Bacillus pumilus: one gene and its partner. Each later gene encodes a partner of the first gene's protein in a complex. Links are inferred from orthologs where the notes say so. Each region holds a gene or a part of one and is shown on either strand. Other genes may lie near its edges.

What was found.
Region 2: the proteins of acpP (region 1) and fabF are in contact, whole or in part, in a solved structure (PDB 6OKG), measured with the Escherichia coli proteins. The link is inferred for Bacillus pumilus from one-to-one orthologs.

What each region holds. Positions count from the first base shown.
Region 1 is NZ_CP047089.1:1,823,402-1,838,408, reverse strand. Bases 1-2,737 are described here. They hold acpP (acyl carrier protein), read left to right. Parts: upstream 1-1,120; coding sequence 1,121-1,354; downstream 1,355-2,737. Other genes in these bases: smc (chromosome segregation protein SMC), read left to right, coding at 2,388-2,737; rnc (ribonuclease III), read left to right, coding at 1,539-2,282; fabG (3-oxoacyl-[acyl-carrier-protein] reductase), read left to right, coding at 296-1,039; fabD (ACP S-malonyltransferase), read left to right, coding at 1-296. Outside these bases: more of smc, read left to right, coding at 2,738-5,948; signal recognition particle-docking protein FtsY, read left to right, coding at 5,971-6,957; GPS65_RS08875 (putative DNA-binding protein), read left to right, coding at 7,100-7,432; ffh (signal recognition particle protein), read left to right, coding at 7,446-8,786; rpsP (30S ribosomal protein S16), read left to right, coding at 8,892-9,164; GPS65_RS08860 (KH domain-containing protein), read left to right, coding at 9,164-9,409; GPS65_RS08855 (YlqD family protein), read left to right, coding at 9,513-9,899; ribosome maturation factor RimM, read left to right, coding at 9,908-10,432; tRNA (guanosine(37)-N1)-methyltransferase TrmD, read left to right, coding at 10,429-11,163; rplS (50S ribosomal protein L19), read left to right, coding at 11,301-11,648; ribosome biogenesis GTPase YlqF, read left to right, coding at 11,737-12,585; GPS65_RS08830 (ribonuclease HII), read left to right, coding at 12,661-13,425; GPS65_RS08825 (glycosyltransferase), read left to right, coding at 13,453-15,007. UniProt on the Escherichia coli protein: Carrier of the growing fatty acid chain in fatty acid biosynthesis.
Region 2 is NZ_CP047089.1:2,200,846-2,215,934, reverse strand. What follows is about bases 7,629-10,447. They hold fabF (beta-ketoacyl-ACP synthase II), read right to left. Parts: upstream 9,750-10,447; coding sequence 8,508-9,749; downstream 7,629-8,507. Other genes in these bases: GPS65_RS10805 (beta-ketoacyl-ACP synthase III), read right to left, coding at 9,771-10,447; GPS65_RS10815 (DUF2268 domain-containing putative Zn-dependent protease), read right to left, coding at 7,636-8,430. In the rest of the region: GPS65_RS10850 (MFS transporter), read right to left, coding at 1-626; GPS65_RS10845 (SAM-dependent methyltransferase), read right to left, coding at 773-1,513; opp4C (oligopeptide ABC transporter permease), read right to left, coding at 1,643-2,542; GPS65_RS10835 (ABC transporter permease), read right to left, coding at 2,576-3,526; GPS65_RS10830 (peptide-binding protein), read right to left, coding at 3,755-5,386; GPS65_RS10825 (ABC transporter ATP-binding protein), read right to left, coding at 5,470-6,492; GPS65_RS10820 (ABC transporter ATP-binding protein), read right to left, coding at 6,489-7,469; more of GPS65_RS10805, read right to left, coding at 10,448-10,709; GPS65_RS10800 (hypothetical protein), read left to right, coding at 10,879-11,112; GPS65_RS10795 (ComZ family protein), read right to left, coding at 11,123-11,320; GPS65_RS10790 (BMP family ABC transporter substrate-binding protein), read right to left, coding at 11,331-12,293; GPS65_RS10785 (nad binding enzyme), read right to left, coding at 12,384-12,959; GPS65_RS10780 (alpha/beta fold hydrolase), read right to left, coding at 13,035-13,775; GPS65_RS10775 (YjzD family protein), read left to right, coding at 13,987-14,181; GPS65_RS10770 (MFS transporter), read right to left, coding at 14,297-15,089. UniProt on the Escherichia coli protein: Involved in the type II fatty acid elongation cycle. Catalyzes the elongation of a wide range of acyl-ACP by the addition of two carbons from malonyl-ACP to an acyl acceptor.

The DNA of each region.
Region 1 (15,007 bases):
CAAAGCTAGATATTTCAGATGCCAAAACACCAGTGATCTCAAATGTCACAGCAGACATCGTCACATCTCGTGATGCTATTGAAACAAAGCTCATTGAACAATTGTATTCTCCTGTTCGATTTGAAGAAAGCGTAGAACGTCTGATTGATTTAGGCGTGACAACGTTTATTGAAATCGGTCCGGGCAAAGTGCTTTCAGGTCTTGTGAAAAAGGTCAATCGCCGCCTGACAACCATTTCAGTTTCAGATCAGGAAACAATTGAAGCAGCCATTGAAACATTGAAGGGGGATTCTTGATGCTTACAAATAAAACAGCCGTTGTAACAGGTGCATCACGCGGGATTGGCCGTTCTATTGCGATCGATTTAGCAAAGAATGGTGCAAATGTTGTCGTCAACTATTCTGGAAACGAAGCAAAAGCAAATGAAGTCGTAGATGAAATCAAAGCTCTTGGCCAGCAGGCTTTTGCCGTTAAAGCTGATGTTTCAAATGCTGAAGAAGTACAAGCGCTCATGAAACAAGCGATTGATACATTTGGCTCAATTGACATCCTTGTCAATAATGCAGGGATTACAAAAGACAACCTGCTTATGAGAATGAAAGAAAATGAATGGGATGACGTCATTAACATAAACTTAAAAGGTGTCTTTAACTGTACAAAAGCCGTGACTCGTCAAATGATGAAACAGCGCAGTGGAAGAATCATCAACTTGGCTTCAGTGGTTGGCGTATGTGGAAACCCTGGACAAGCAAACTATGTTGCAGCAAAAGCTGGTGTCATCGGATTAACAAAAACAACAGCAAAAGAGCTGGCAACCCGTCATATTACAGTCAATGCAGTAGCACCAGGCTTTATTTCAACAGATATGACAGACAAGCTTGATGAGAATGTACAGACTGAAATGCTTAAGCAGATCCCGCTTGCACGCTTTGGTGCACCTGAAGATATTAGCAATGTTGTTGTGTTTTTAGCTTCAGAAGGAGCAGGTTATATTACAGGCCAAACCATCCAAGTAGATGGCGGAATGGTCATGTCCTAAGAAATATCAAAATTTCATTAGGTTTTCTCTAGTTTTTTAAAAACGAATCAACTATAATACTTTGAGGGGAGGTGAAAGGCAATGGCAGACGTATTAGAGCGTGTAACAAAAATTATTGTAGACCGCCTTGGCGTTGATGAGGCTGACGTGAAAATGGAAGCTTCATTTAAAGAAGATTTAGGCGCTGATTCCCTTGATGTAGTTGAGCTAGTTATGGAACTTGAAGATGAGTTCGATATGGAAATTTCTGACGAAGATGCTGAAAAAATTGCAACAGTCGGTGACGCTGTGAACTACATAAATAGCCAGCAATAAGCGTAACAAAGTCCCGTCTATTTTCATGACGGGACTTTCAAAATTTATGTTAGTTTCAACATATTCAGCTGATCAATTGTCAGCCTTTTTCAGATGCTAAGGAGCATTGTTTCCTTGCATGTAGAAAGAGAGACTCCATATAATCAGTATCCTTAAAGGCGATTAAGCCTACCTGGAGGTTGCTATGCCAAAACAATATAAAGACAAACAGAAACAGAGCAAAAAACTAGAGCAATTTAGAGAATTCCAGCAGCGTATTTCTGTACACTTTCAAAATGAAAAACTTCTATATCAAGCATTTACGCATTCCTCTTATGTGAATGAACACCGGAAAAAACCATACGAGGATAATGAAAGACTTGAATTTTTAGGAGATGCTGTTTTAGAATTGACCATCTCTCAATTCTTATTTGCGAAATACCCTGCGATGAGCGAGGGAGATTTAACAAAACTAAGAGCAGCGATCGTATGTGAACCATCACTTGTGTCTCTGGCACATGAGCTGTCCTTCGGAGACCTTGTTCTTTTAGGAAAAGGCGAAGAAATGACCGGCGGTAGAAAACGTCCAGCACTTTTAGCAGACGTATTCGAGGCGTTTATCGGAGCACTTTATTTAGATCAAGGGCTGGAGCCAGTAGAACGATTCCTAGAAGCCTATGTTTATCCGAAAATTAATGATGGAGCGTTCTCGCATGTCATGGACTTTAAAAGCCAGCTGCAAGAATTCGTTCAGCGCGATGGAAAAGGTGTACTCGAATACCGCATTTTGCATGAAAAAGGACCAGCACACAACCGTGAATTTGAAGCAAATGTCTCCCTTCGCGGGGAAGTGCTTGGAATTGGAAATGGTCGCAGTAAAAAAGAAGCAGAACAGCATGCTGCACAGGAAGCACTTGCTAAATTGCAGAAACATCATATGAACCAATAAAATCCCCCTCGTGATTCAGGGGGATTTCACTCTGTTTTCCATCATCTTTTTTCACTTCATATGGTAAGATGATAGTACTTTAAATACATAAGGAGGATCACTCTCATGTTCCTCAAACGTTTAGACGTGATAGGATTCAAATCTTTTGCGCAGCGAGTGACCGTGGACTTTGTCAAAGGGGTTACAGCTGTTGTCGGACCAAACGGAAGCGGCAAAAGTAATATTACCGATGCCATCCGCTGGGTACTTGGAGAACAATCAGCGAAAAGCCTCCGCGGAGGAAAAATGGAAGACATCATTTTTGCAGGAAGCGACTCAAGGAAAAGAGTCAATCTAGCAGAAGTGACTTTAACATTAGATAACGAAGACCACTTTTTACCGATCGATTTTCACGAAGTCAGTGTGACAAGAAGAGTCTATCGATCAGGAGAAAGTGAATTTCTCATAAACAATCAATCTGTCCGCTTAAAGGATATTATTGATCTTTTCATGGATTCAGGTCTTGGAAAGGAAGCCTTTTCGATCATCAGCCAAGGGAAGGTAGAAGAAATTCTATCAAGTAAGGCAGAAGAGAGAAGAAGCATCTTTGAAGAAGCGGCTGGCGTTTTGAAATATAAAACAAGAAAGAAAAAAGCCGAGAATAAACTGTTTGAAACGCAGGACAACTTAAACCGAGTAGAAGATATTCTGCATGAACTAGAAGACCAAGTAGAACCTTTAAGAATGCAGGCATCTATTGCAAAGGACTATTTGCAAAAAAAAGAAGAGCTTGAAAATGTCGAAATCGCCTTAACTGTCCATGACATCGAAGCACTTCATGAAAAATGGACAACACTTGGTGAAGCTGTCGAGCGCTTCAAACAAGATGAAATGAAGCAATCCACAGAGATTCAAGCAAAAGAAGCAAAAATTGAAGAATCAAGAGACCGCATTCAAGCGCTTGACGAATCAATTAATGACTTACAAGAAGTTCTTCTTTTCACAAGTGAGGAATTAGAAAAGCTTGAAGGTAAAAAAGAAGTACTAAAAGAACGGAAGAAAAATGCTGCCGCAAACCAGGGACAGCTAGAAGAAACACTCATTCGCTTAACTGAAAAGCAGGCGCAGCTAACCGAAAAAATTCAGCAGCAGAAAATCACGCGGGATAGCCTTCAAAAAGAAGTGCAGCAGCTAAAAGATGAAGTGAAAACGAAGCAGCATCAACTGTCGCTTCATAGTGAAGATGTGGAAGGTCAAATTGAACAGCTAAAAAGCGATTATTTTGATCTACTCAATGAACAGGCTTCCATCCGCAACGAACGCAAATTGTTAGAAGAACAGCAGCGACAAGCGGCTATGCAGCTGGATCGGCTCACACAAAATAACCAAAAACACATTGAAGAGCGTGTATCTGTCAAAGAGAAGAAAACAGAGGCTCAGAAGCAGCTTTCAGCTCTAGAAGAAGACATTTTGGCTCAGGTCAAGCGGTTTAGAGAAGCGGAACAAAAGCTTGAGCAAATAAAACGTCAATACGAGAAAAAAGAAACGGCTCTTTATCAAGCCTATCAATATGTGCAGCAGGCAAAGTCAAAAAAAGAGATGCTAGAATCCATGCAGGAAGATTTCTCAGGCTTTTTCCAAGGAGTAAAAGAGGTCTTAAAGGCAAAAGAACGGTTAGGCGGTATTCACGGTGCCATTGCAGAGCTGATTCAAACAGATCAGCAGCATGAGACAGCGATTGAAATCGCGTTAGGCGCAGCAACGCAGCACGTCGTCACAGAGAATGAAGCCGCCGCGCGACAAGCAATTGCATACTTAAAGCAGCACTCCTTTGGACGAGCAACTTTCCTGCCGATGAATGTGATCAAAGAAAGAACCATTCAGCATAGAGACGTCCAAACAGCCGAGCAGCATGCTGCATTTATCGGTGTAGCAAGTCAACTTGTTTCCTTTGATGAAAAATATCAAAAGGTCATACAGAACTTGCTTGGAACGGTTCTGATCGTTAGAGACTTAAAAGGCGCCAATGAACTCGCAAAAATGCTTGGTCATCGTTATCGCATCGTGACCCTTGATGGCGATGTCGTAAACCCAGGCGGTTCAATGACCGGTGGCGGTGTAAAGAAAAAGAACAACTCCCTTCTTTCAAGAAGCAGGGAGATCGAAACATTAACAAAGCAGCTCGTTGAAATGGAAGAAAAAACAACGATCCTTGAAAAGGAAACAAAAGAAACGAAGCAATTAATTGCTGCAAATGAAAGCCAATTAAACGAACTGCGTCAGCGCGGCGAAACGCTTCGTGAACAGCAGCAAGAGCTCAAAGGGAAGCTATACGAACTGCAAGTAGCAGAAAAAAATATTAATGCTCACCTTGAACTCTATGACCAAGAAAAAGAAGAATTACAGCTGCGTTCTACTGAACTTATAGATAAGGACAAAGAGCAGGCAGCTCTTGAAGTTTCGATAGGGGAGAAATTGACCACCCTAGATCAAGAGATCAATACATTAACAAAGCGTAAGCAAACCCAAAGCTCAACGAAAGAAACCATTTCTGCCGAATTAACAGAGCTGAAAATCTCACTTGCTAAAAAAGAGCAGTCCTTAGCGAATGAACAAGAAAAGCTTTCGAGCTTAATGGCAGAATTAGAAGAGGCTGAACAAACGCTGACGGAAACAAAAGAAGATCTGTCACTCTTAACAAGTGAAATGACGTCTAGCTCAAGCGGGGCAGAACAGCTGGAAGAAGCAGCGAAAGAGAAACTGGAAAACAAAAACAAAACAACCGCACTCATTTCAGAGCGGCGTAAACAGCGCCTTGCTCTTTCTGAAACGTTAGAATTTGCTGAACGTGAACTGAAAGAACAAAAACGCCTTTACAAGCAGCTCACCACAAGCTTAAAAGATGAAGAGATTAAGCTTGGGCGTATGGAAGTTGAGCTCGACAACCTCATCGCTTATTTGAACGAAGAGTATGCACTTTCGTTTGAAGGGGCAAAAGAGATGTATCATCTGACGCTATCGTCAGATGAAGCAAGAAAACGAGTGAAGCTGATCAAATTAGCCATTGAAGAGCTAGGAACAGTGAACTTAGGCAGCATTGATGAGTATGAACGAGTGAATGAACGCTACCTCTTCTTAACAGAACAGCGAAATGATCTGACAGAAGCGAAAAATACATTATTCCAAGTGATCGAAGAAATGGATCAAGAGATGACAAAGCGCTTCTCTGAAACATTCTCGCAAATTCGCGGACATTTTGAATCAGTTTTCCAAGCGTTATTTGGCGGCGGAAGAGCAGACCTTAAACTAACAGATCCAAACGATTTACTAAACTCTGGTGTTGATATTGTCGCGCAGCCGCCAGGGAAAAAGCTGCAAAACTTAAGCCTGCTTTCAGGCGGAGAGAGAGCATTAACAGCGATCGCCTTACTGTTCTCTATTTTAAAAGTCAGACCAGTACCATTTTGCGTATTAGATGAGGTAGAAGCGGCACTTGATGAAGCCAATGTTTTCCGCTTTGCTCAATATTTAAAGAAATACAGTCAAGAAACACAATTCATTGTCATTACGCACCGCAAAGGAACAATGGAAGAAGCAGATGTGCTCTACGGTGTGACGATGCAGGAATCAGGTGTTTCTAAGCTTGTATCTGTCAAACTAGAAGAAACGAAAGAGCTTGTCCAGTAATTAAAGGAGGTTTTGGAACCAAATGAGCTTTTTTAAGAAATTAAAAGAAAAATTTACACAGCAAACCGATTCAGTATCAGAAAAGTTTAAAGATGGACTTGAAAAAACGAGAAACTCCTTTCAAGGAAGAGTAAACGAACTCATTTCACGCTACCGTAAAGTGGATGAAGACTTTTTTGAAGAATTAGAAGAAGTTCTGATCGGAGCAGATGTTGGTTTCACAACGGTGATGGAACTGATTGATGAGCTGAAGAAAGAAGTAAAACTAAGAAACATTCAAGACCCAAGTGAAGTTCAATCGGTCATCTCTGAAAAACTGGTTGAAATCTATAATAGCGGAGAGGAACAAATCTCTGCGCTGAATATCGAAGACGGGCGATTAAATATCATTTTATTTGTAGGGGTCAATGGTGTTGGGAAAACAACAACGATCGGCAAACTTGCAAATAAATTGAAAAATGAAGGAAAATCCGTCATTTTGGCAGCAGGTGATACATTCCGTGCCGGTGCCATTGAGCAGCTTGAAGTATGGGGAGAGCGTTCAGGCGTGCCTGTTGTCAAACAGACGGCTGGCTCTGACCCAGCAGCGGTCATCTATGATGCTGTTCAATCAGCAAAAGCGAAAAATGCGGATGTCCTTATTTGTGATACAGCAGGAAGACTGCAAAACAAAGTCAACTTGATGAAAGAGCTGGAGAAGGTCAAGAGAGTCATTGAACGCGAGGTTCCAGATGCACCGCATGAAGTGCTACTCGCTCTCGATGCAACAACGGGTCAAAATGCGATGGCACAAGCGAAGGAATTTTCTAAAGCGACGAATGTGACAGGAATTGCTTTAACAAAGCTTGACGGGACTGCAAAAGGCGGGATTGTCCTTGCCATTCGAAATGAGCTAAACATCCCTGTGAAGCTTGTCGGTTTAGGTGAAAAAGTAGACGATCTGCAAGAATTCGATGCAGAATCGTATGTGTATGGATTATTCTCAGACGTCATTGATCAAGAAGACTAACAAAAATGCCGGCAAAATCTGCTGGCATTTTTATTTATACGCCGCTTTATGAAGTGACAAGATAAAAACTTGACACACAGTAGAGAACCGTGTAAACTTAGTTGATGTAAAGGGAATGAACTTAACAAAGGGGAGAGAGCCCATGACGCTTGAAAAAACAACGAGAATGAACTACTTGTTTGACTTCTATCAATCGTTGTTAACCGCAAAGCAAAAGAGCTACATGTCGCTTTACTACCTAGACGATTTTTCCCTCGGTGAAATTGCGGATGAATATGAAGTATCAAGACAGGCTGTTTATGATAATATTAAACGGACTGAAGCGATGCTTGAACAATATGAAGAAAAGCTGCTCTTGTTTAAGAAATTTAAAGAGCGTAAAGAACTTCTCAAAAAAATGAGAGAGCTCGTAGCAGATTCCGCTCAGACGGAAGAAGCAGAAGCTTTAATTGAATCGCTTGAGAAATTAGATTAGGAGGCGGCACAGTATGGCATTTGAAGGATTAGCCGACCGACTGCAGCAGACGATTTCAAAAATCCGCGGCAAAGGAAAAGTGTCAGAACAAGATGTAAAAGAAATGATGCGCGAGGTTCGCCTTGCCCTTCTTGAAGCTGACGTCAATTTTAAAGTAGTCAAAGACTTTGTGAAAAAAGTAAGTGAGCGGGCAGTTGGACAAGAGGTCATGAAAAGCCTTACCCCTGGACAACAGGTCATTAAAGTTGTAAAAGAAGAGCTCACTGAATTAATGGGCGGAGAAGAGAGTAAAATCGCTGTAGCGAAAAAATCTCCGACGGTCATTATGATGGTTGGTCTTCAAGGGGCAGGTAAAACCACCACAACTGGGAAGCTTGCTAATTTACTTCGCAAAAAACATAATCGCAAGCCGATGATGGTGGCTGCAGATATTTACAGACCAGCAGCGATCCAGCAGCTTCAAACGCTAGGGAAACAGCTTGATATGCCTGTGTTTTCATTAGGTGATCAAGTCAGTCCTGTCGAGATTGCCAAACAGGCAATCGAAAAAGCGAAAGAAGAACACCATGATTATGTCATTTTAGATACAGCAGGACGCCTTCATATTGATGAAGAATTGATGGATGAACTTCAGAAAGTAAAAGAAGTAGCGAGTCCAGAAGAAATTTTCCTTGTTGTTGACTCTATGACAGGTCAAGATGCTGTCAATGTAGCAAAAAGCTTCAATGAACAGCTTGGTTTAACAGGTGTCGTTCTAACGAAACTAGACGGTGATACACGAGGCGGTGCAGCCCTTTCTATTCGAGCTGTCACCAATACGCCGATTAAATTCGCCGCGCTAGGTGAAAAGCTTGACGCGATTGAACCATTCCACCCAGAACGGATGGCATCAAGAATTCTTGGCATGGGAGATGTGCTTACACTGATTGAAAAAGCACAGGCAAACGTGGACCAAGATAAAGCGAAAGAGCTTGAACAAAAAATGCGGACCATGAGCTTTACACTCGATGATTTCCTCGAGCAGCTTGGCCAAGTTCGTAACATGGGTCCACTCGATGAATTGATCCAAATGATGCCGGGAGCCGGTAAAATGAAGGGGCTCAAAAACGTCCAAGTAGACGAAAAGCAGCTCAATCACATCGAAGCGATCATTAAATCAATGACGACCGAGGAAAAAGAACAGCCAGAGGTCATCAATGCAAGCCGAAGAAAACGGATTGCAAAAGGAAGCGGAACATCTGTACAGGAAGTCAATCGCCTTTTAAAGCAATTTGACGAAATGAAAAAGATGATGAAGCAAATGACCAACATGTCCAAAGGAAAGAAAAAAGGCTTTAAATTACCATTTATGTAATTGGTTATACATGATAAAACCGTTGTTAAGAAAAAACACTTTACAAACCCTTTTATCATTGTTAATATACTATCTTGTTGAAATATTTTCGGAGGTGCTAGTAAAATGGCAGTAAAAATTCGTTTAAAACGTATGGGATCAAAAAGATCTCCTTTCTATCGTATTGTAGTAGCAGATTCTCGTTCACCACGTGACGGTCGTTTCATCGAAACAGTTGGAACATACAATCCAGTGTTATCACCAGCTGAGGTGAAAATCAACGAAGAATTAGCTCTTAAATGGCTTCAAAATGGTGCGAAACCATCTGATACAGTTCGCAACCTTTTCTCAAGCCAAGGAATTCTTGAAAAATTTCATAATGCGAAAAACAGCAAATAATGAATGAGCTGTCCTTGGAAGAATTGATTGTGTCCATCGTCGAGCCACTTGTTGATTTCCCTGAAGATATTCACGTATCTTCATTAGAAAAAGATGAGCAAGTGATTTACACACTGTCTGTCAATGCTGAAGATACCGGAAAGGTGATCGGAAAGCAGGGACGTACAGCAAAAGCGATACGAACAGTCATGTTTGCAGCAAGTGCAGAGTCTTCTAAGAAAGTTCAACTTGAGATTGCTGACTAAAAAGGGAGAGGGCTTAGGACCTCCCCTTTTTTTACACGTTTAAATCTATTTTTCGTTATACTGTAGAGGACAAATGCCTTCGGATAGGGGGACAAAAAGGAAGATGCAGATCATTCAACATGTCACCGTCATGCAAGTATTAACTGAAAGCAGTAAGGACAAACTGTTAACGACTTTTTTGGAGAAAAAAGAAAGACTAGAGCGTGAATGCAATCAACTATATTTTCAACTGAAAAAACATGAAAAAGAACCATATCAGCAAGAAGCCATCCCTCAATTTCAAAAAGCCATCGATAAACGGCAGGAGAAAATCCAGCAAATTGACTTTCAAGTAGAGCAGCTGCATATTTTGCCGCTTGGAAGTGAAATGAAAGAGACAGAAGTGGATGCGCTGGTTGAAGTGAACATAGGTGATAAATGGGATGACAAAATGCAAGATAATGTCATCGTTGTGAAAGACGGCACCATTGTGGAAATACGTCAGGGGTGATTGAGAACATGGAACAAGAATGGTTGAATGTTGGAAAGATTGTCAATACACACGGAGTACGCGGAGAAGTACGCGTCGTGTCAAAGACAGATTTCCCAGAAGAGCGTTACAAAAAAGGAAGCGTCCTCTATATCTTTAAACAAGGTCAAGGGGAGCCGCTGAAAGTCACTGTCGCATCACATAGGCAGCATAAACAGTTTGATTTGCTCACATTTGAAGAAATTAGCTCATTAAATGAAGCAGAGCTATTGAAAGAATCAATCTTAAAAGTAGAAAAAGAACATCTCGGCTCTTTAGATGAAGGAGAGTTTTATTTCCACCAAATCATTGGCTGTGAAGTATACGATGAAGAGGATCAGCTTGTCGGGCAAATCAAAGAGATTTTAACACCAGGGGCAAATGATGTCTGGGTGGTCGGAAGAAAAGGCAAAAAAGATGCCTTGATTCCTTATATTCCATCTGTCGTCAAAAAGATCGATATCTCATCTAAAACCATACACATTGAAGTGATGGAAGGACTCATTGACGAATGAAAATCGACTTCTTAACACTTTTTCCTGAAATGTTCGAAGGTGTGCTCCACTCATCGATCTTGAAAAAGGCACAGGAGAAAGAAGCTGTCTCATTCAATGTTGTCAATTTTAGAGAGTATTCGGATCATAAGCATAAAACAGTAGATGACTATCCGTATGGCGGCGGTGCTGGTATGGTACTGAAAGCTCAGCCCGTATTCGATGCGGTAGAAGATTTGACGAACAAAGCAAGCAAGAAGCCCCGAATTATTCTTGTCTGTCCTCAAGGAGAAAGATATACCCAAAAGAAGGCAGAAGAACTTGCAAAAGAAGAACACCTTATGTTCATTTGCGGCCATTATGAAGGCTACGATGAGCGCATCAGGGAGCATCTTGTCACAGATGAAATCTCAATCGGAGATTTCGTTCTCACAGGCGGAGAGCTGCCAGCGATGATGATTGCAGACAGTGTGGTCAGGCTTTTGCCTCATGTGCTTGGAAAAGAAGCGTCTCACATTGAAGATTCATTTAGTACAGGTTTGCTAGAGCATCCTCACTATACAAGGCCAGCCGATTATAAAGGACTAAAAGTGCCGGATGTGCTCCTTTCTGGAAATCATGCCAAAATAGAAGAGTGGCGGCGCAAAGAATCTTTGAAGCGAACTTATACAAGACGGCCAGATTTGATCGATTCTTGCAAAACGTTAACAGAAGAAGAAAAAAGATGGCTTTGGCAGCTTCATAATGACTAGATTGTATTGCACACTGCATATAGGTATGGTATGATACTACTTGTGACTTGGACGGCTTGCCGATTCAAGTTTGAAAACGATGTTCCGCTGCAATGAAGAAAGAGGACATGAGCATCTGTTGGAAGGAGTTGAAAACGATGCAACAATTGATTGAAGAAATCACAAAAGAACAATTACGCACTGATCTTCCTGCGTTCCGTCCTGGTGACACTTTACGTGTACACGTTAAAGTTGTCGAGGGTACTCGTGAGCGTATCCAGATCTTTGAAGGTGTTGTAATTAAGCGTCGTGGTGGTGGAATCAGCGAAACTTTCACAGTTCGTAAGATTTCTTACGGTGTAGGCGTTGAGCGTACATTCCCTGTACACACACCAAAAATCGCTAACATCGAAGTTGTACGTCACGGTAAGGTACGTCGTGCGAAACTTTACTACCTACGTGAACTTCGCGGTAAAGCGGCTCGTATCAAAGAAATCAGACGATAATGATATCAAAAGAAAGAGCTTGTTACCTGTAACAGGCTCTTTTTTTGTACAATGTATAGAGATAATCGATAGAAGAGAAGGTGCACATATGACGATTCAATGGTTTCCAGGCCATATGGCAAAAGCAAGACGTGAAGTCACAGAAAAATTAAAGCTCATCGACATCGTATTTGAATTAACCGATGCTAGAATTCCGATGTCCTCTAGAAACCCAATGATCGAAGAAATCCTTCAGAACAAACCCAAAATCATGCTATTAAACAAAGCGGATAAAGCGGATCCTCGTGTGACAAAGGAGTGGCAGGCGCACTTTGAGCAGCAAGGCGTTCGGTCACTTGCTATTAACTCTGTCGATGGACAAGGGTTAAACCAGATCATCACAACTTCAAAAGAAATCTTAAAAGAAAAATTCGACCGCATGAAAGCCAAAGGTGTCAAACCACGTGCAATTCGGGCGCTGATTATCGGAATTCCCAATGTCGGGAAATCGACCTTAATCAATCGTTTAGCGAAAAAGAACATTGCCAAAACAGGAGACCGTCCTGGTATTACCACCTCACAGCAATGGGTGAAGGTAGGGAAAGAATTGGAACTGCTCGATACACCTGGAATCCTCTGGCCGAAGTTTGAAGATGAGAAAGTAGGGCTCAGGCTAGCAGTAACTGGAGCGATCAAAGATTCTATCATTAACTTACAGGATGTCGCTGTGTATGGACTTCGCTTTCTAGAAGAAAACTATCCAGAGAGATTAAAAAAGCGCTATGACCTAACAGACATTCCTGAAGATACGGCTGAGCTGTTTGATGCAATAGGTACAAAGCGCGGCTGTCTCATGAGCGGTGGATTTATTAATTACGACAAAACCACCGAAATCATTATTCGGGATATTCGAACTGAAAAATTTGGTCCCCTCACTTTTGAGAAGCCTGAAAGCTAAAGACACGCAGCTCATGCGGGTCTTTATTTTTTGCGGAAAACTGCCGATATAAAGAAGGAGGCTGACAAAAAGCCTATGTACACAGTGAAACAAATAAAAGAATTGATAGAAAAGCATTCGCAAGATGAGTCATACATTCATGAGCTTGTAAAAGATGACAAGAGAAAAAGTGTCCAAAGACTGATAGAGAAGTGGCACAAAGAGAGAGAAAAGCAGCAGCAACTTCATGCAGCATGGCATGAGATGCTGCAATTTGAAAACAATGCGAAGGCGCAGGGATACACATGTATTGCTGGAATAGATGAAGCAGGAAGAGGACCGCTGGCAGGCCCCGTTGTCGCAGCAGCTGTCATATTAAAGGACGATACAGTCCTGCTCGGTTTAAACGACTCAAAACAATTATCTGAGAAAAAAAGATTGGCATATTATGACTTGATTCAGAAAGAAGCACTTGATATCGGAATCGGCATTGTTGATGCGGCTACGATTGATGAAATCAATATTTACGAGGCATCAAGACTGGCGATGGTGAGAGCAGTGGAGCAATTAACTCATACACCTGATTATCTACTCATAGATGCCATGACGCTCCCGCTTCCTATTCACCAGGAGAATATCATCAAAGGAGACGCAAAAAGTGCATCTATCGCAGCAGGTGCATGTATTGCAAAGGTGACAAGAGATCAGATGATGGAAGAATACGGGCGTCAGTACCCTGAGTATCAATTTGAAAAACATAAAGGATACGGAACAAAAGAGCATCTGGCTGCCATTCAAACACATGGAGCTGCCCCAATCCATCGATTATCATTTGCGCCGGTGAAATCCGTTATATCATAAATTTTTGACCTAAGGAGGCTGCCTGTGATGACAAGAGTTGAGGATATACATACAGCACTGAATAGCCGGCTGAATACGGCAGAAGCTGTGCCATTAAACACCGAAGGAAAGGAAAATGTGCATCGGTTGATTCTCGGTAAAGTACTGAAAATGCTCGGAGATGATACGGTCCTTGTTCAAATAGGCTCAACAAAAATAAAAGCGCAGCTAGCGGCTCAGCTCAAAGCAGACGCATTTTATTGGTTCCAATTTGAACAAGAGGGTGGAGGCAGCCTCAATAAACTAAGGCCAGTCCAGCAATTTGACCAAGATCCTAAGACATTAAAGGATGCAGCTGCCAAATTATTAGAAGGTCTCTCTCTGAAAAACGGACTTGAAAACATCTTAACAGCTACAGCTTTTTTAAAAGAAAAGTCCGTCATCAATGAGGCAGAATTAAAAACGGCAGTGAAATGGATCGAACAGCTTCAAGGAGCTGATGTGAAAAAAGGTCTCCAGTCACTCCTATTTGCTTTAAAAAAAGACTTGCCGATTCAGGAAGGAGTACTTCAATCCATTTTAGCCGTGAAATCATCCTCTGCTCTCCATCAGGATATAACAGCGCTGCTAGAACGCTTAACACAGCTCCCGAAGCACTCAGACGCCACACAGGCCCTTACACAAGCCGTTCGATCAGTTATAGGTGCTGAGACAACTGTCCATGCAGAAAAGCTCTTATCGCTCCTTCTAGCAGCGAGAGAAGGGGCGGCGAAGCAAGGAGGAAATCTACCTGTAGTGCCTCAACCTAATCTGTCTCAACCAAAAGAAACTAGTCAGAACCCAGTAGCACAAGAGCGTCAGACGACCCAAGTTATTCAATCTAACGTGCAGCAATCAACAAGTCCAAAAGAGCTGCAAATCCCGCCTCAGCAAATTGAGCGGATACTTACAAGTTTGATGAAACAAGGTGCAGATGGGCAGCAAGAGCCTAACTTAAAACAGCTCACGTCATTGCTGCAAGGGCTTCAGCAGGCAGGATCTCAGCAGGATGCAAAAGCAACTGTGCTCCAAAAAGAATTTCCGTTCCTGTCAAAAACAGAGGCGAAAGCATTGGCTCAGGTGGTACAGCAGACGGAACCCGTATTAAGCAATAAAACCGATGTGCTCGATTTACTCATGACGATGAAAAAGGCAATAGGTGTACGTGATGAAATCGGTATGCTGAAACTACTCGAAAAAGGCAGTCAGGATGTAAAAAATCAGGAGCTTCACCAATTAAAGCTCGTTTTAAATGATGTGAGGCAGTCTGATTTACCAGAGCCCGTAAAAAAAGAAGTCGATCAATTGTTTCATAGATTGAACGGGCAGTTATTTGTGCAGCAGGAAAATCAAACCATCAGCCAAATGATAGTCTCTTATCCGCTCTTTTCAAAACATAGTGTTCAAGATTTAACCTTTATTCTAAAAGGACATAAGAAAAAAGATGGGTCTATAGATATTTCTCAGTGTCGGCTCATGTTTTACTTAAACATGGAAAACCTCGAGGAAACATTAATCGACTGTACGATTCAGCAAAAGGTTATGTCAATTACAGTTGAAACTG
Region 2 (15,089 bases), 370 kb from region 1 along the record:
CACTGTTTTTCTTTAGACGTTGAAAGGCTCGCTTCCCCTTCCTTATTGTTCTTTTTCACAAGTACAGCCGTCAGCAAGATAAAACATGCGGATAGACTATAAGTAAAAATATCGATAATGAGTAGAGCTGTCGGTGAAAAGAAAAGAAGAAGTAGGCCTGCAATACCAGGACCCGCAATCTGCATAACGGAATAAATACTTTGAGAAACCCCCATCGCTTCTGTAATATTTTTTTCTCCCACTACAACCGGAATATACGAGGAGCGCGCTGGATAAAAAAAAGCACTTCCTATACCTGATAAAAAAACGAGGATAATGACATACACTGGATGATGTAAACTAAAGATCATTCCTATTAATATGAAAGACCGAAATAAATCGGCTGCAATCATAATATGATGTTTTTTGAATCGGTCTGCCGCAACACCACCAAATAAGCCAAAGAAAAACATGGGTGAATATTGACAAAATAACACAAATCCAATTAATAACGGATCATTCGATGTAGTTCCAACCACATAAAGGATGACAATAGTTGTAAGACCGTCCCCAAAACGGGAAAATAATTGTCCCATACAAAACATAAGGAATTGTGGCTGCTTCAGGATAGCGATCAATAAAATCAACCTCTAATCTTCTCGTCTGAACTATTTATTTACGTAAGAAAGTGCGTGTGATTGAACACGCACTTCTCAGAATGAATATAAAAGTCACTTATTTTGTGATGATGATAATAACGTTTGTTTTCATATGACTCACCCCCTTTAATGCTTCATTTTGTGCATAAAAGTATCGTGTTGTGAGCTTCTACGTTATATGAATTACTTTCAAAATCTCCATAAATATGTTTGACGATAAAACCAGCATCTTTTAGCATATTTGTGATTTCAGCTACACTATATAACCGCATTGTGATGACATGGTTGGTTGTTTTGTAATTCACTATCCTTGTTTGTTCTATTTTAATAGTGCTGTTTACTATATCTAACTGTCTTTTTTCTAAGGCATAGCCTGTCTTTTCATCTCCAAACCAGATAAGTGGATGGAAATACTTAATAAGAAATTCTCGATTTGCAAGGTGAAGTAGTAATGTTCCACCTTCATTTAAACATGAATACATGGACCTCAGCATTTTCATGTTCTCCTCATCTGACATATAGACAATCGATGTTTCCATATTAAGCACAACATCATACGTTCGAGGGGGATGAAAATCTCTTCCATCTTCTAAAAATGTTGTCACTTGGTGATTTGACTCTTTTTCAATATGCGCCAAAAAATCCTGATTAATATCCAGTCCATCTATTTGAAAACCTGCCTGCCAAAGTTTAAGCAGGTGTCTTCCATGTCCACAACAAAAATCTAAAATGTGCGGATGATCATAGTTTTGAAGAATTTTTCTTTGAATAAAGTCAATTTCCATATCCACATTTTGAGATAAAAGACGTGAGTAAATCTCTTTATACTGGAAACCAAAAAAGTTTGTACCATCATCTGAAATTGGTGTTTCCACTTTAACAGACAATCAGGAGCCCCCCTCTCAATCTCTTATTCACTGTAAATCTATGGTACTATATCAAATTTCCTTTTTCAACCACTTTTGATATTAAAATACATTTTTTTGTTACTTAAGTACGTCAATTTACTTTAATTTTTTAGGATCAAGGGCATCTCTTAGTCCATCACCTAAGAAGTTAAAGCATAAAACGGTCAGCAATATGAGTAAACCTGGGAAGAGCGGATACCACCACGCTTGCACCATAATCGAGAAGTTTTGTGCATCTTGTAGCATGTTGCCCCAGCTCGCGGTTGGCGGCTGTATGCCAAATCCTAGATAGCTCAGCGTTGATTCAGCTAAAATGACGGAACCTACTTTAAGGGTAGCTGACACAATAATAGGACCGATACAGTTCGGTAAAATATGTGAAAAGATGATGACATGGTTTTTCGTTCCAATGGTTCTTGCTGCGAGTACGAATTCTCTTGTTCGTAGTGATAAAAATTCACTGCGGATCAGTCTCGCGGTTGTGGTCCAGCCGGTCAAAGCAAAGATGAAAATCAATTTATCAATGCCCGGCTTGAAAATGGTGACGAGCGTGATTAAGAGAAAAATGTCAGGGATCGACAACACAACATCCACAAATCTCATTAACAAGGAATCAACAAATCCTTTGAAATACCCCGCTACCGCTCCGACCACAGTGCCAATGGTAATCGCACCGACCACCGAGACGAAACCGACTAATAAAGAGACTCTCGCTCCATAAAGCACCCTTGAGAAAATATCTCGGCCAAACTTGTCAGTTCCCATCAAATGCTCTGCACTTGGCGGTTGGAGCCGTTTTAATAAATCTTGCTGCTCTGGTGCGTAAGGGGCAATCACAGGAGCGAAAATGGCTGAAAAGATAATGATCAATAAGATCACGGAGCCGGCAACCGCCAATTTATTTTTGAAAAATTTCTCACAAAATAAACGCAGCATCGTCTCTGGCTTTGGCGGAAGTCCCTCTTTTAATTTGAGATCAACAGGAGGCGTTCCCATATTAGGCTGTGCCAATTGTGCTTCAGCTCCCTTCTAATATTCAATACGCGGATCAACGATCGCATAGAGAATATCCGCAATTAAATTTCCAACCACCACGAGCACTGCGGAAATAACAGTCATCGCCATAATGACCGGATAATCTCTCGAAAAGGCAGAATCAATAAACAACTTCCCTAATCCTGGCCAAGTGAAGATTTGTTCCACCACGACTGCGCCGCCAATAAAGGATGGAATCATCAATCCGAAAATTGTAATGACAGGCATAAGACCATTTCTTAATCCGTGTTTGAAAATGACTTTGTTTTCTCGAAAGCCTTTCGCTCTTGCGGTCCGAATGTAATCCTGCCTCATGACATCAAGCATGCTCGACCTTGTGTACCGCGTGAGCCCCGCCATATCAGCGGTTGCTAAAACAAAGGCTGGTAAAATGATGTGATGGAGCCGGTCAAATAGATTAAAATCGGTGTTTAAGGTAGACACGCCGCCTGTCGGGAACCATCCTAAATTCACAGATAACACCATAATTAGAATGAGTCCAAACCAAAAATTCGGAATAGCCAGTCCGATAAAAGATGTAACTGTAATGCCGTAGTCTAGCTTTGTATATGGACGTTTTGCTGAAAGAACACCGAATGGGATGGCGATAATCAGGGCGACTAATGTAGAAAAAATCATGAGGATGAGGGTATTTGGCAGCCTAGCAAAAATCAAATCAGCCACGGGCGTTCCCTTTTTCACAATGGAGGTGCCAAAGTCACCTTGAAGCATATTGCCAAGCCATTTCATATACTGCACATATTCAGGATCGTTCAAGCCGTACTTATCAATAAAAGCTTCCCGGTCTGCCGCACTAATGGTTGGGTCCATCATAAGTGACATTGGATCGCCTGGTGCTGCTTTCATAATGGCGAAGGACAAAATGGTAATCCCAAATAAGATGGGAATGGAAAGCAATGTCCTTCTAATGATATATGTAACCATATGCACAACTCCTTTTTCATCGGATCGCCATACTGTGATGAAAAAGGGCTAAAATGATCTTTCTTTTAGCCCTCTGTCTTCATTACAATTTGATATCGGAACCCTTTCAATCTAACTGGTGCTCAGTGAATGTAATCATCGTGAGCACCAACGTGCCTGACTGACATGGAATGAAAGGGATTATCTTCACGTTAAAGGAGAGAACTTTCCTCTTCTTTCACTAACAGCCTACTGTTCAATCCACCATTTCTCGATTTTGTAATACTCATCTTTCGGGTGGTATGAGTAGCCTTGGAGATTAGATGGCATCGCGCGATGTGAGTTAGCATAGTAAAGGAACGTATATGGTTGATCTTCTGCAATCAGTTCATAAATTTTTTCATATGCCTTTGAATATTCTTTTCGATCACTTAAATTCTTGGCATCCACTAACAGCTTATCGACCTCTTTATTTTTATACCAGATGTTATTCAAGCCTTTTTCTGACTGGCTTGAGTGGAAGATGCTGTATTGGTCAGGGAATGTCGCAAGGCTCCAGCCGAGCAGTAGCGCATCATAATCCCATTTAGGCGGTGTCGTCTGTTCAATAAGTGCGCTGAATTCCACAATTTGTGGCTTCGCTTCCACACCAATTTCCTTGAGCTGCTGCTGGACAACGACAGCAATGTCTTCACGGACTTTGTTTCCTTGGTTGGTCTTTATGACAAAGGAGAATTTTTTACCATCCTTATCAAGATAGCCATCCCCATCTGTATCCTCCCAGCCCTCTTCTTTCAGCATTTTTTTCGCTTTTTCTTGATCAAACTCAAACACTGGAACACGATCATTCTTTGGATAGTTCCATGACAGCGGGCTCTCTGGAATGTTGGCTACTTTGCCGTCTCCATCCAACACTTGATCGACAATCGTTTGGCGGTCAATGGCATGTGTGAGCGCCTGGCGCACTTTTTTACTTTTAAAGAGTTCATTTTTCTGATTCCAGCCAATGTATGAATAATTGAGCCCTAGATCAGATTCAATTTTAATGTTGCTGATTTTTTCAGCCGTTTGCAGCTCTGCTCCCGGAACAGCAAAGAAATCAATATCACCTGCTGAAAGCTGGGCAATTGCTGCATTCTGATCAGGAATGGTTTTAATTGTGACGGTATCAAGGTATGGACGTCCATCCCAATAATCGTCAAAGGCTTCTAGTTTCACGTAGTCGCCTTCTTTCCACTCGGCAAATTTAAATGGACCTGAACCGATTGGTTTTTTTCGGTTAAATTCATTTTCACCGAGATCCTTTACAGGCACATCACCTAAAATATGCTTGGGCAAAATGCCGTAGCTTCCTAGTGTGACATTATAGAAATAAGGATCTTTTTTGTTGAGCTTGAATTCGATTGAGTAATCTCCTGTCTTTTTAACAGAATCTAATACTTCAAAGCCTGATCCGCGCTCCCCGTTGTAGTCCTTATTGATCGGAATGCTGTATGTAAACACAACATCATCAGCTGTCAGTTCCTCACCATCATGAAACTTTACGCCTTTTTTAATGGTCACATCAAACTGCTTCCCGTCATCAGATTCTTTAATATCTTCTGCGAGTGATAGCTGAGGGTTCAACTTTCCGTCAGTCTGAAGTAAAAAACTGTAGATTCTTTCTTCAATATCAGAGCTCGCCACATCTGTTGAATAAAGCGAGTTAAATAAAGTTGGTTCTGCAATGGAACCGATGACAAGATCTCCGCCCTGTACAGGTTTACCGGTGGATTTCTTTTCATTGTCTCCAGAGGTTTTATTTCCACTAGAGCAAGCCGCAAGCATGAGCGTGAAGATCAGCAATAAACTGATCAATATGGATTTTCTATTTCTATTCATATACAATTCCCCCTATCCTTTTTTAAAAATGACGACAGATGCCGCTTCATCCCCCCTCTCAAAGATGAAATCATGCAAGTCGATTAAGCGTCGTAAAGGTGACAGGCAACGAAGTGGTTTGGTTTTAATTCTTGAAATGATGGTATTTTTTCTTTACAGATTTGTTTCGCATGCGGACATCTTGTGTGGAATACGCACCCTTTTGGCGGATTCGCAGGACTTGGCAGATCGCCTTGAAGCATGATCCGCTCTCTTTTGACCTGACCCTTTTTACGGGTAACAGGGACTGAAGAAAGCAGTGCCTGTGTATATGGGTGGAGCGGTTCATCGTACAGGCTGTGCTTATCAGCAAGCTCCATCATTTTGCCGAGATACATCACGCCGACTCGATCACTAATGTGCCTGACCACACTTAAGTCGTGAGAGATAAACAGATAGGTCAGGTCAAATTCCTCCTGAAGCTCCTCCATCAGATTAATCACCTGTGCCTGAATGGATACATCAAGTGCTGATACCGGCTCATCTGCGATAATCATTTCGGGATTCATGGCAAGCGCACGAGCAATGCCGATTCGCTGCCTCTGCCCGCCAGAAAATTCATGGGGATAGCGATTTGCAAAGCTTGGATGAAGGCCCACCTTTGATAGAAGCTGTTCTACTTTTTCATTTCTTTCTTTTAAGGAGTATAAGTGATGTGTTTTGTAGGGTTCTTTGATGATGCTTCGAAGTGTTTTTCTAGGGTTGAGTGATGCAAAGGGATCTTGAAAAACCATTTGAATGTTTTTTCGTGTTGATTGTCTTAACTTTGATTCCGATATACGGGAGATGTCTTGCCCTTTAAAAAGGATTTGACCGTCAGTTGGTTCATATAAACGAATCATGGTCCGGCCTAATGTTGATTTACCGCATCCTGATTCCCCCACTATGCCTAACGTTTCACCTTTATAAATCTTCAAATCTATGCCGTCAACAGCTTTGACTGCACCGACTTTCTTCTGAAAGACGCCTGCTTTAATCGGAAAATATTTTTTAATCTGTCTCAGTTCAAGAATGGTTTCTTTCTCTATTAGATCTGTTGCATGTGGTTGATTTTGAGCAAGGGTCATGTTTGGGCTGCCTCCTCATATAAGAAGCATCTGACGCTTCTGCCATTTTCAAAAGTCCTCAGCTTAGGTAGCTCGCCTAGGCAGCGCTCCTTCACTTGCGGGCATCTAGGAGCAAAGCGGCAGCCGGCTGGGAGTTGATCTGGTGCTGGGACATTCCCTTTTATCGCCGCTAGCGGCTGTATGTCTCCGTCAATGACAGGAATTGATTCAAGTAGTCCTTCTGTGTAAGGATGAAGCGGCTGATCAAATAATTCTTCGACGGTCCCATTTTCAACAACCTGTCCGCAATACATGACAATCACTCGATCTGCCACTTCAGACACGACACCTAGATCATGCGTAATGAGGAGAATCGATGTACCAAATGTCGTGCATAAGTCTTTCATCAATGTGAGCACCTGGGCTTGAATCGTAACATCTAGGGCAGTTGTCGGCTCGTCTGCAATGAGAAGCTTCGGATCACAGCTTAGCGCAATGGCAATCATCACTCTTTGCCGCATGCCGCCTGATAAACGGTGCGGATAATCTTTGATGATTTGTTCCGGTCTGGAAAAACCAACAAGCTTCAGCAGATCAATCGCTTTTTTCGTCGCTTCTTTTTTTGAAAGTTTTTTGTGATAGATGAGGATTTCTGTTATTTGTTCCCCGATGGTTAGGACGGGATTAAGTGAGGTCATGGGTTCCTGAAAGATCATCGATACGTCATTACCACGAATGTTGCATAATTCCTTTTCACCATATGTAACGAGATCCTTGCCATCAAGCTTGATGGAACCGTCCATAATTCTTCCACCAGTGCCGTTAATCAAGCCCATAATGGATAAGGACGTAATGCTTTTACCAGATCCAGACTCACCGACTAATGCGACAGTTTCTCCTCTGTTGATGCTGAAATCAACGCCGTCTACAGCAGGTATCGCTTCTTTTTTTCGAAAAAAATAGGTTTTTAAGTTCTGCACTTCAAGCAGCGTGGTCATGTATTCGCCCCTTTCACCATCAATCAAGATCGATCTAAAAATTGCGCCTTTTTTGAATAAAAAGAATTATCAAAATTTATATTTGTATATTATTACATTGTTATGACGAAATCAAGAAGAATTTAGTAAATTTGTAATATGTCTCTTTTTATGTGAATCATTCACTTTATGAGTCTATCGCCTTTAAAAAAGTTTCGGACGGCTCTGCAATCATAGACTCCTCGCTGAATCTGTGCTCATTGAAATACTTTTTCACAATATAATACCCAGTGGCGTAACCAAGCATTTTGGGGTAGTTCCCTTTTCCATAAAGGAGGTTCTGTATCAGTCTTTCGTCGTCCTGCACTTTTTGATCAAGATGACTGGATACCCATTTCTGATACATACGCTGAAGCTGCGATTCGTCATAGAGAGTGGTCCATTTGGCTGTATAGCTTTCTCCGTATCTATGATACACAGCATATTCAGCGAGTCCCTCCATCATGATTGTATCAAGGAATGTAAAATCTTTTTCTTCTTTCGTGAGAAAATGTAACCTGCATACATGGTGATATTCATGAGTCAGCAATGTACCGATGCGTTCCTTCGGGGTATTTGGCGACAAAAACAGAAAGACCTTGTCGTCAAATGCCATGCCGGATTGATAATAAAATTGCTCTCTAATTTCTCTGCTGCTCTCATTGACTGGCAAAATAAAGACTGGAATGTCAGGGCCTTTCCACTGCTTTTGCAGCGCCCTGTATTCTTTCATAACGAGCTGGAAGTACCCTTTTTCTTTGAGCTGGTCGATCATGTCTTTGCATGATTTAAAAGACCGAATCATGCCGTGATGCTGCAGGTGGGAGAGAATAGAGGACCATTCTTTTTCCTCCGCCCCTTTAAAATAAGGAACAAAGCGCGACGCAAGCTCCTGAAATGATGAAGATTGATGAATGAGATATTGTGTATTGACTAGACCCATACTGCTAAACACCTCCATTTTCATCATATGCAAAAAAGCGGCAATCTGATTATAGATCGCCGCCTTCTTAGGAAATATTATGCTTCGTATTTTTTAAAGATAATTGTCGCATTATGTCCGCCAAAGCCAAGTGAGTTACTTAGAGCCACTTGTACTTCTTTTGAACGTGCTTCATTTGCCACATAATCAAGATCACATTCTTCATCCGGTGTTTCAAGGTTAATGGTTGGAGGAATGACGCTGTCTTTAATCGCAAGTACAGAGAAAATAGCTTCTACTCCGCCTGCTGCGCCAAGTAAGTGACCTGTCATCGATTTTGTCGAACTGATCGCAAGCTGATTTGCATGCTCTCCGAACACTTCTTTAATCGCCATTGTTTCAAATTTATCGTTGTACGGTGTGCTTGTTCCGTGGGCATTGATATAATCAATTTCTTCCACAGACAAACCAGCATCTCGAATTGCTTCTTTCATTGCGCGGACGCCGCCTTCTCCGTTTGGAGCCGGTGCTGTAATATGATACGCATCACCAGTTGATCCATATCCAACGATTTCTGCATAAATCGTCGCGCCACGTTTTAATGCATGCTCAAGTTCTTCAAGGACGACAATTCCTGCACCCTCACCCATAACAAATCCGTCACGGTTTTTGTCAAATGGACGGCTTGCTGTCTCTGGATCAGGATTTGTCGAAAGAGCTTTGTTCGCACAGAAGCCAGCAAACGACATTTTTGTTAACGGCGCTTCTGTTCCGCCTGTGATCATCGCATCTGCATCTCCGCGCTGAATGACTTTAAATGCATCACCAATTGAGTTTGTACCTGTTGCACATGCTGTTACAGTACAAGAGTTAACCCCTTTTGCGCCAAGTGCAATTGAAATTTGACCTGTTGCCATATCTGGAATCATCATTGGAACGAAGAACGGGCTTACGCGTCTTGCTCCTTTATTTGAATACACTTCAAACTGCTCTTCAAATGTTTCAAGTCCGCCAATACCAGATCCAACCCATACACCAACACGTGGTGCGATTTCATCTGTGATTTCAAGACGTGAGTCTTCTAGCGCCTTTTGAGCAGCAACAACTGCATATTGCGTGAAGCGTGCCATTTTTCGTGCTTCTTTTTTCTCCATGTAATCTTCAATGTTAAAATCTTTTAATTCTGCAGCCACTTTTGCTGTATATTCACTTGAGTCGACACGTGTGATTGGTCCAACTCCTGATACACCTGCTAAAGCATTTTTCCATGTTGATTCTACATCGTTGCCAAGAGGTGTCAAAGCACCCAATCCTGTAACAACTACTCGTTTTTTATCCATTAATTTGTGCACCTCACTCTTTTATCGGCCCCATCGCATAGCGATTGCGCCCCACGTTAATCCGCCACCAAAGCCTACCATTACAATCACATCGCCGTCATGAATTTTTCCGGCTTCAATTTCTTCACATAGTGAAATTGGAATGGATGCTGCTGATGTGTTTCCATATTTATGGACTGTTTTCGACATTTTTTCAACTGGCAGCTCTAGGCGTTCGCGGGCTGCTTCCATAATGCGAATGTTTGCTTGATGCGGGATCAAGAAGTCAACGTCTTCTTTTGATAGTCCAGCTTTTTCGATAACGTTTACGCTTGACTCGCCCATTTGTCTTACAGCAAATTTAAATACTTCTCGTCCATTCATGATTGTATGATCTTTTTCATCTAAGTACAAGTGCTTACCGCCTCTTCCATCGGCTCCAAGCTCAAATGAGAGAATTCCTTTCCCTTCGCTGACCTCTCCTAACACAGCAGCCCCTGCTCCATCTCCAAACAGAACAGCAGTATTGCGGTCATCCCAGTCGGTTATGCGAGAAAGTTTTTCAACGCCAACGACGAGCACGTGCTTGAACGTACCTGATTCGATAAATTGTTTTCCAGTAACAAGCCCATACATAAAGCCAGCACACGCAGCGCTAATATCCATTGCACATGCTTTATGTGCACCGAGCTGCTCTTGAATCATACAAGCGACTGTCGGAAATGCTTGATCTGGCGTGACTGTCGCCACAAGAATCATATCGATATCTTCTGCAGCTACATCTGCGTCAGCTAATGCTTTTTTTGCAGCAGCAAGCGCCATATGTGATGTATTGACATCATCAGAAGCAATTCTTCTTTCTTCTATACCTGTTCTAGTACGAATCCATTCGTCAGAAGTTTCAACCATTTTTTCTAAATCAAGATTTGTTAACACTTTTTCAGGTATATAGCGGCCAAGGCCAATAATTCCAGCATTCATTGAATAAGACTCCTTTTACTCATACGAGCATGTGATATTGTGATCTTATATTAGTATCTGGTACTAATTTTACCTTATTTTTTTCTCCTTGGCAATACAAACGTCTAACCTTTCCACTCACTTTTTTCATAGATTATTGATATACCAGTAGTAGAAAGGAGCATTTGATATGGCGCAAAAAGATATTTTTTCGGCGATGATGTTTGGTCAGCCGCTTGAAAAGGAGAAAAGCAAGACAGAAACAAAGGAGGAACGCGTGGAGACAACTTCAAGTGAAGACTCCATTGACTACATGCATGTCATGAATCAAATTGGGAACATTATGAACTCCATTGATGAGCTGAAGCCTGTGTTTAAAGATGTTGGCCCTATGATTAGTGCCTTCAAGAAAAAATTATCATAAAAAAAAGCCACTATTCTGTGGCTTTTTCTGATTCTGCATCTGCTTTTCCAAGCTCATATGCCTCTTGCATAACAGATGTAAACAATGATAAAAGCGGCTGAAGAGCTTCAGGCTCAAGCTGAATACCTGCTTTATCTAATTCTTCTTTTGCTTGCGGAAAATACTTCATGGCAATTTGTAAAAATTCCATCGATTTTTCGTGCTGCATCATCGTATCCTCACTTTTCATTTGGCAGTTTGCCAGTTTTTTTGTAAGTCGCAATATCACTTTCAATGTCTTTCAAAAAAGCACGGTCAATGGTGGAACTAAATTTCCCCATTTCGATCACTCCTTCTTTAAAGTCAAAGGAGTACTCACCTTGTTCATTTAGCTTGCCTTCATTAAATTTCTTCGCAATAATACTGTACGCTTTATCCACATGCTGAACGGTGCTTGTTAAGACGGTATGGCTACCGAGGTTGGATTGATCGGTGACATATCCGATCGCTGATAAATTATCGGCTTTGATTTGTTCAATGACAGGGATATTATAACCATCACCTGCTGGATATACAACATCTACGCCCTGTTTTTTCAATTTTTGATAGAGCTCCACGGCTTTGTCCGCATCATCCCAGTTTTCGACAAACTCGGCAAGCACTTGTACATGTTCATCTTGATATTTTGCACCTTTGATAAAGCCGTCTACTTCGCTTTGCCAATCATATGTAGCAAGAATACCAATCTTTTTTGTTTTTGACATATGTGCTGCTGTCATGCCTCCAAAAAAGCCCATCGCTTCACCTTTAAATGTCACATTCGCAACATTATCCGCCTGAGGCTTGTTTCCATTTACCGTGATAAATTGTGTTTTCGGATAATCTTCACTAATTAAGTTGAAAATTTCGCTGTATTCACTGCCATGGCCAATAATCAAATTGACTCCTTTTTTGTGAAATTCTTCAATGGCATCAACGATTTTCTCTTTGTCGACCATTCCTTCCTTATAATAAACATCTACACCAAATGTCGATTGAATATTTAATAAGCCTTTATAACCTTTCGTTCCCCAAACTTGATCATTAATTGTATCGGGGACGAGTAAACCCACCTTCTCAATCTGTCCTTTTAAAGGTGCCTGTGAGCAGGCAGATAATAGGAGAAGGAACGAAAAGATCATGACAAGCCGCTGATACTTCATGCCATGTTCAACTCCCTTTGCCACATGCAGGCATGAACCTGTATGTTAAATATAGGTTTATTTTATACTGAAAAAAGATAAGATGGAAGATCATTCTTGCTTTTTGTCGAAAAATGTTGAGTTTTGTCTTTTCCATTCTGCTATCATTTCTTCTGCTTGTTTGTCATCTGTTTGTCTCTCCACCTTCAATTCATGTGTTATTTCCTGTCTTTGTTCAGCGCCTGATGCCCAATTGAACAAATCCCTTGCGACATCTTCTACAAAAAATGCTTCTTCACGCTTCCTTCTTTCTTCATCAAGTGTCCATGGTCCAAACATGCGAGGTAGAATAACTACCGGCACATTCTGATTGGATGATTTATCTTCAGTTTTTTCATAAAGAACACGGTATATGCCATGCGTCGCTTTCAAGCCTTCTTGTCTTTTTTCTGGTTCTTCTGATTGAATAAAGATCAGATCGTACGTGTCTTTCCCATCCTGCAGGTCAATAACACGGAAAAGATCATTTCTGCCAAGCCACATCATTCGTTCTTCTAATAACATCTTTTGCTCTTTTGTTTGGTGATGAGGACATGTGATATCCACTTGCATGCCCTCTTTCATCATATATTCACACAGTGCTAGGCCAAAAAATTCATCTGCCCCTATGATCAGTCCTGTTTCCATGTTCATGTCCCCTTTTTTAGCTTATCGAATAAAAAGAAGAGCCCTTTCCATGAAGGGCTGTTATTATCCTATTCATCACAATTCTCTTTCATGCGATTTATAAAACTTGTGAATGGATTGAAAGATTCTTCTCGGATGATCAAACATATGCAAGGTGAGATCGATCTGACAATGCTCTGGATTCTTCATGTGCTGATCAATAAAAGGCTTTGCATGCAGTTCATATGCATAAGGTGCACCGTTTAGTCTTTGCCATATGTGAATTGGTACATGAGCAGAATGATCAGGGCAAGCTGGGAGCGGATACGTTTCCGCTTCCTTTTCAGAACAACCGTAGCTCTTCGCCAATTCTTTGATCAGCTGTTTATAAAAGAATTTGTGTTCCTTTTCTCTTTCTCGTTGTGCATGGAGATGCAAGCATGGATTCACGAGTGCAATGGATCTTAGCACTTCTGGCATCTCTTCCGCAAGGCTCATAGCAACGAGTGCCCCCATCCCCTCTGCTAGCACATGAATTTCCCGGTTTAATATTTCTTGTTTTAATGTGTGATGAACGAGCTGCTTTGCACTAAAAACAGCATCTTCGCATCCCCAGTGATTCCCATGAAGATGACTATTAAACAATGTATATCCTTCATCCTTTAAGGCAGTTAAAAGCTGGTTTCTTCCATAGTGCTGAAGCCAGAATGATGTATTTTCCTGCACAAAGTGATTTCGGTCACCGAGGATAAGAATGCCAAAGCCATTTGGTTTTTGAGGAAGGTGAATGACGTTCCACTGGGAACCAAGCTGGAAAAACCGTTCGCTTACACCCATATGGCCAGCCTCCTTTCAGTGATTCTGCTTTCTATGATATGAACAACAACTCTTGTAGGAATAAGGAAATCCCCTAATGACAGAAGAATTCTTTTTATTTTTATAGCAGAAGGTCTAAAAATGGTCACATAAAGGCTAAAACAGTCTTTTCCCCTCACTCGTATCTATGGTATGATAATCAATAGATTGTTACATAAAGGACGGTGGGATTATGCATTATATTATCACCCTCATTTGGACTTTTCTGCTGACACATATGGCTGGTTACATCGTTGCTTCGATGAATGGCGCTGCTTATGACTTTACTTTGACTTCTATTCTTGCAGTGGTGTTTACGGTTATTTTATTCATCTTTGCTGAAGTAAGTCCAATGAAAGAAACGGAAAGTTCAACAAAACACTCTTAATACGTAAGAGAATGTGAGAAAGAGCTAAAATGATCTTGATTTTAGCTCTTTTTCTTTTTCCTTGAAATGCGGTACGCTAAAACCCCCTGTAGCCACAGGGGGTTTTTTTTATTGCTTACACTTCGACGGTTTCGGACTTCTGTTTGTCTGCTGTCAAATGGCTTTTCGCAAGCCCTGTAAACAGGAAGATTGCGATACCTGATAAGATTTCAAGGACCCCACCGCCAGCAATGACAGGTCCCGCTCCAAATCTTTCTGCCAGGACGCCTGATGCGACAGCTGCAAGTGGGAGGAAAACATTTGATGAAGCATTGATCACCGCGTATACTTGCGGCTGATCATCTTGGTCAACAGACGTTTGAATAATGACCATTTCCGGTACATTGATCGCACTAACGGCGGCACCGAATATAAAGGAAGCAAGTAGAACAACCGGCAGCCATGTACTCATCCCTGTAATAAAGAATGCAGCCCCTTCAATCATACCAGCGACAATAAAGAACAAACCAAATCTCTTAATTTTCACTTTCGCTAGAGCAAAGCCCATCATAAACGCGCCGACTGCAGCAACACCTCTTAAAATGGAATACACCATGGAATCGCTTTGCAGTGCTTCTGCTACGTATACAGCAGAAAGTGCCTGCCACGGAGCTGCGGCGACATTCATTAAAATACAATACAACGTCAACGCAAATAAAATGTGATGATTTTTGACGACGAGAAACCCTCTTTTTAAGTTATACAAATATGTATTCTTTGCTTGTTTAATGCCTGCTGCTTTGCCCTCATCGGTTTTCTTTAATTTCACACCGATAATAAACAGGCCAGATATGATAAATAAGGCAGTGGTGATGAGCAGAGTATCTGCAGGTCCGATTAATTTGACCAAGAGACCAGCCACCATGACT